2 linked regions of the Chitinimonas arctica genome follow. The protein of the gene in region 2 binds, or shares a complex with, the protein of the main gene of each other region. Links are inferred from orthologs where the notes say so. Each region holds a gene or a part of one and is shown on either strand. Other genes may lie near its edges.

Region 1 (2,856 bases), 2.7 Mb from region 2 along the record:
CTGGAAAAAACCCTGGTTCATCAGATTATTGGCCAGCGCGCTGGCGGCATGCGGGTTGTGCGCCACATCGAGCACGATGGACGGACGGCCCGGCAATACCTGGTAACGCCCGGCCAGCTCCACTTCCAGCAAGCCGCGCTTGAGATCGCCTATGCCTACCGGTACGCGGTCGTGCAGGGCGTCGAGAATGGCGATCACCAGGCTGGCATTGGCCAGCTGGTAGGCGCCGCGCAGGGCCGGGAACGGCAAGCCGGGCTTCTGGCCACGGCGACCGCGCCAACGCCATTGGGTGGTCTCGTTGCTGTAGCTGAAATCGGGGCCCAGCAATTGCAGGTCGGCACCGATCGCGGCCGCGTGTGCCAGCAAGCTGGCCGGCGGATGCGGGTCGGCGCAGAAGGCCGGCTTGCCGGCGCGGAAAATACCGGCCTTTTCGAAGCCGATGGCTTCACGGGTATCGCCCAGGTAGCTTTGATGGTCGATATCCACGCTGACCACGGCCGCAACGTCCGCCTCGAAGATATTCACCGCATCCAGGCGGCCACCCAGCCCCACTTCCATGATCGCGACATCCACGGCGGCATCGATGAAATGCTGCATGGCGGCCAGGGTGCCGTACTCGAAATAGCTGAGCGTCACCTCCCCGCGCGCCGCTTCTATCCTGCGGAAGGAAGCCATGATGACTTCATCGCTGGCCGGCTGCAGATCGATCGCCACGCGTTCGTTGTAACGGAGCAAATGCGGGCTGGTATAGGTGCCCACCTTGAAGCCGGCGGCCCGGTAAGCGGCGGACAGCATGGCGCAGGTCGACCCCTTGCCATTGGTCCCTCCGACGATCACCAAGGGAAAGGTCGGTACCAAACCCATGGCATCGCGCACCCGGGCGACCCTTTCCAAGCCCATATCGATGGCGCTGGGGTGCAATTGTTCGAGATGGCTCAGCCAGCCGGCCAGGGTCGGTGCATCAAAAGTCATGGAGTTTCACGAAAAGAATGGCGACCACCCCGGCGGCATGGGCCGCACGGGGACGTATAAGCGCGGCCCGCCCGCCTGGGTGGGCCGTGGGGATCAAGCGGCAATCGCGGGCTGCTTCATCAGCAAGGTCAGCAGGGCAGCCAGGCGTTGGCGCATTTCGCGGCGATCGACGATCAAGTCGATGGCGCCCTTCTCCAACAGGAATTCGGCACGCTGAAAGCCTTCCGGCAGGGTCTCGCGCACGGTTTGCTCGATCACGCGCGGACCGGCAAAGCCGATCAGCGCGCCCGGCTCGGCAATTACCACGTCACCGAGGAAGGCAAAGGAGGCGGATACCCCACCCATGGTCGGATCGGTCAGTATCGAGATAAACGGCAGTCCGCGATCGGCCAGGCGGGTAAGGATGGCGCTGGTCTTGGCCATCTGCATCAGCGACATCAGGCCTTCCTGCATGCGCGCGCCACCAGAGGCGGCCACGCAGATAAATGGACAGCCATTTTCGATGGCGGCCTGGGCGCCGCGTACAAAGCGTTCGCCCACCACCGAGCCCATGGAGCCGCCGATGAACTTGAACTCGAATGCCGCCACCACCACCGGCAGGGACAGGATGGCCCCCTGCATCACCACCATGGCGTCTTCTTCGCCGCTGCTTTCACGGGCGGCATCGAGGCGCTCCACGTAACGCTTGGAATCCTTGAACTTGAGGAAGTCGGTGGGCCGTACTTCGGCACCGATCTCGCAACGCCCTTCCGGATCGAGCATCAGGTCCAGCCGCCGGCGGGCATTCACGGCATTGTGATGGCCGCACTTGGGACAGACTTCCAGGTTATTGGCCAGGTCGGTACGGTACAGCACCGCCTCGCAAGCCGAACATTTGCTCCACAGTCCTTCCGGCACGGACTTGCCGGGGCCGGTGGGTTTTGCCTTGATCTTCGGGGGTAGCAGCTTTTGCAACCAGCTCATGGGTGTCTCCTACGCCGTCGGCCATGCCGACCAAGCGCTTGAAAATCGAAGGGCCGCGCTAGCGGCCCTATCTGGGATTATGGTCGGGCGGCGTCCATCGCGCTACGCACTTCGCGCAAGAAAGCCGTTAGCCTCGGCGCGGCATCCGCCCCGTGCTCCTCGACTTCCTGCACCAGCCGGCTGCCGATAATGACCGCATCGGCGATCCGGGCCACCGCCTGGGCGGAAGCCGCATCGCGGATGCCGAAGCCCACGCCGATCGGCAGGCTGAGACGGCCGCGCAGGGCCTCCAGCTTGCTGGCCACGCTGGCGATATCCAGGGTGGCGGCACCGGTCACGCCCTTGAGCGAGACATAGTAGACATAGCCGGAGGCATGCTTGGCCACTTCGTCCATGCGGCTGTCGGGCGTGGTCGGCGCCAACAGGAAGATCGGGTCCAGGCCATTTTGCTTGAGGGCGCCGGCCAGGGAGCCCGCCTCTTCCGGCGGCAGATCGACCGTCAATACGCCATCCACGCCGGCATGCGCGGCGGCTTCGGCGAATGTCTGGTAACCCATCGCTTCGACGGGATTGGCATAACCCATCAGTACGACCGGGGTGTCGGCGTCGCGGCGGCGGAAGTCGCGCACCATTTCCAACACATTGCTCAGGCTGACGCCATGGGCCAAGGCCCGCTCGGAAGCCTTCTGAATGACGGGGCCGTCGGCCATCGGGTCGGAAAACGGCACCCCCAGCTCGACGATATCGGCGCCGCCCGCCACCAGGGCGTGCATCAGTCCAACGGTAGCAGCCGGATGGGGATCGCCGGCGGTGATAAAGGGGATCAGCGCCTGTTTGTTCTGGGCCGCCAAGCGGTTAAAGGTTGTCTGTATTCGATGCATATATTGGATAGGAGGCTCAGGGCAGCCACCAGGGTGGCCG
Region 2 (3,102 bases):
TATCGCCGAAAGCAATCACCTTGCCGACCATGGAATCGTAATTGGGCGGTACGGTGTAGCCTTGGTAGATATGCGAATCGACCCGGATGCCGGGGCCGCCGGGTGGATGGTAGGTGGTGATCTTGCCGGGGCTGGGGATGAACTTGAAGGGGTCCTCGGCGTTGATCCGGCACTCCATGGCATGGCCCTTGAGCACGATATCCTTCTGGGCGAAGCGCAATTGCTCGCCGGCGGCGATGCGGATCTGCTCCTGCACGATATCGATGCCGGTGATCTGCTCGGTGACGGGATGCTCCACCTGGACCCGGGTGTTCATTTCGATAAAGTAGAACTCGCCATTCTCGAACAGGAATTCGAAGGTGCCGGCGCCGCGGTAATTGATGCGGCGGCAGGCTTCGGCGCAGGCTTCGCCTACGCGTTTGCGCTGTTTATCGGTTATACCCGGGGCGGGCGCTTCCTCGATCACCTTCTGGTGGCGGCGTTGCATGGAGCAATCGCGTTCGCCCAGGTAGATCGCATGGCCATACTCGTCGGCCAGGATCTGGATTTCGATATGGCGCGGGTTCTCCAGGAACTTCTCCATATACACGGTCGGGTTGCCGAAAGCCGCCCCCGCTTCGTTGCGGGTCATGTCTACGGACTTGATCAGCTCATCTTCGCTGCGCACCACCCGCATGCCGCGACCACCGCCACCGCCGGCGGCCTTGATGATGACCGGATAGCCGACCTTGCGGCCGATCTTCAGCATCTCTTCCGGATCATCCGGCAGCGCGCCGTCCGAGCCCGGCACGCAGGGGACGCCGGACGCCTTCATGGCATCCTTGGCGCTGACCTTGTCGCCCATCAGCCGGATCGATTCGGGCCGGGGGCCGATAAAGACAAAGCCGCTCTGCTCGACCCGTTCGGCGAAATCGGCGTTCTCGCTGAGGAAGCCATAACCGGGGTGGATGGCCTGGGCGTCGGTGACCTCGGCGGCGGCGATGATCGCCGGAATATTCAGGTAGGACAGCGGGCTGGGCGCCGGTCCGATGCAGACCGACTCATCGGCCAGTTTCACATACTTGGCCTCGCGGTCGACTTCAGAGTGGACCACGACAGTCTTGATGCCCATTTCGCGGCAGGCGCGTTGAATGCGCAACGCGATTTCGCCGCGATTGGCGATCAGAATTTTTTCAAACATGGATCAACTCCGTGAGGGGTGAGGGAGACGGCGGGCAGGCGCGCATGGCGCGCCGGAATGGGCCCGCTGGACACCTCACAGAATTCAGCCGATCACGAACAAGGGTTCGCCATATTCCACCGGCGAGCCATTTTCGACCAGGATGGCTTTCACTACGCCAGACGTCTCGGCTTCGATCTCGTTCAGCAGCTTCATGGCCTCGATAATGCAAAGGGTATCGCCCACGTTGACCTGCTGGCCCACTTCCACGAAGTTCTTTGCGCCAGGGCTGGCGGCGCGATAGAAGGTGCCGACCATGGGCGACTTCAGAACGGTGCCTTCGGGCAGGCCGTTGCCGGCCGGCGCGGCTTCGGCGGCGCCCGCAACCGAAGCGGGGGCCGCGGCAGGCGCCGCGCCCATGCTGTAATGCTGCATGGGAGGCTGCGCATACATGATCGGTGCATTTTGCGACACGCGGGTAATGCGTACCCGTTCTTCCCCTTCCGTCACCTCGATCTCGGCAATGCCGGATTCCTCTACGAGGTCGATCAGCTTTTTGAGCTTACGTAGATCCATGCCCGTTCCCTTTTTAGGTTTTAGTCTTTGTTGATTGCCGGCCGCCGTGCTTCAGGCCGGGGTCTGGCGATTCAGAAAGTCAATGGCGTGGTCGAGCGCATAGCCGTAACCGGCGGCGCCTAGACCACAGATAACACCCTGCGCGAGGTCCGAAAAAAAGGAGTGGTGCCGAAATGGCTCGCGCGCATGGACGTTGGAGAGATGGACTTCGATAAATGGCAGTTTGACCGCCGCCAACGCATCGCGCAGCGCAACGCTGGTGTGGGTGAAGGCGGCGGGATTGATGATCACGAAGCCGGTGCCATCGTCGAAAGCCGCGTGAACGCGTTCGATCAAGGCAGCTTCGCTATTGCTCTGAAAGCTATGGCAGCGCAGCCCAGCCGCACCCGCTCGCTGGGCGAGGCGGGTGTCGATGCTGGCAAGGGTGTCCGCGCCGTAGTATTGTGGCTCGCGGCGACCCAGCATATTCAGATTGGGGCCGTGCAGTACCAGAATATCTTGGTGCTGTCCAGCCAAATTGTGCGGTGTCGGCTGTGTCATGGCGGCGAGTTTGCCGCAGATAGCAGCACGTTGTCTACCGATCGGCGAAAGTTCGGTCAAGCGTCCGCTTGAATATTTCTATGGCATGTTGCGAAAATGCAAGCGAAACCGAGATTTTATCAGGGTTTCCCCTTAGCTTGCCGCCTGAATGGAATTCGCACAGTGAGCCAAAGGATGTGGCGAGCCGGCTGTTATAATGCCGCGCTTCCCCCGTCCAAGCCGTTTCTCTCGCATGCAATTATCCGATTTCGATTACGCCCTGCCCGAGCACCTGATCGCCCAGTTTCCGCCGGCCGTGCGCGGCGGGAGCCGATTGCTGCATCTGCCGGCCCAGGGCGGGACGTTCGACCGTCACTTCGCCGATCTGCCGGATCTGCTGCGGGCCGGTGATCTGCTGGTCTTGAACGATACGCGCGTGATCAAGGCGCGCTTGCTGGGGCAAAAGGCGAGCGGCGGGCAGGTCGAAGCGCTGATCGAGCGGGTGAGCGATGAATTCGAAGCCCTGGCCCAGGTCCGGGCCAGCAAGTCGCCCAAGCCCGGTAGCGTGCTGATATTCGGCGGGCGTTGGCGGGCGCATATGCTGGCGCGCGAAGGGGAGTTCTTCCGCCTGCGTTTCGAAGCGCCGGTGTTGGATGTGCTGGAGGCGGCAGGCGCCTTACCCTTGCCACCTTATATCGAGCATCGTCCCGACGCTTCCGATGACGAGCGCTATCAGACGGTTTTTTCCCGCGAGCCGGGCGCGGTTGCCGCGCCCACCGCGGGCCTGCATTTTACCGAGGCGATGTTCGCGGCCTTGGCGGAACGCGGCATTGCCCATGCCAGGCTGA

What was found. The genes of interacting proteins can lie anywhere in the genome.
Region 1: the proteins of accB (region 2) and accD are in contact, whole or in part, in a solved structure (PDB 8UXZ), measured with the Escherichia coli proteins. The link is inferred for Chitinimonas arctica from one-to-one orthologs.

Annotation. Positions count from the first base shown.
Region 1 is NZ_CP041730.1:555,091-557,946, forward strand. It holds accD (acetyl-CoA carboxylase, carboxyltransferase subunit beta), read right to left. Parts: upstream 1,936-2,856; coding sequence 1,066-1,935; downstream 1-1,065. Other genes in the region: folC (bifunctional tetrahydrofolate synthase/dihydrofolate synthase), read right to left, coding at 1-972; trpA (tryptophan synthase subunit alpha), read right to left, coding at 2,013-2,816.
Region 2 is NZ_CP041730.1:3,223,285-3,226,386, forward strand. What follows is about bases 1-2,972. They hold accB (acetyl-CoA carboxylase biotin carboxyl carrier protein), read right to left. Parts: upstream 1,736-2,972; coding sequence 1,265-1,735; downstream 1-1,264. Other genes in these bases: accC (acetyl-CoA carboxylase biotin carboxylase subunit), read right to left, coding at 1-1,180; aroQ (type II 3-dehydroquinate dehydratase), read right to left, coding at 1,787-2,275; queA (tRNA preQ1(34) S-adenosylmethionine ribosyltransferase-isomerase QueA), read left to right, coding at 2,508-2,972. Outside these bases: more of queA, read left to right, coding at 2,973-3,102. UniProt on the Escherichia coli protein: This protein is a component of the acetyl coenzyme A carboxylase complex; first, biotin carboxylase catalyzes the carboxylation of the carrier protein and then the transcarboxylase transfers the carboxyl group to form malonyl-CoA.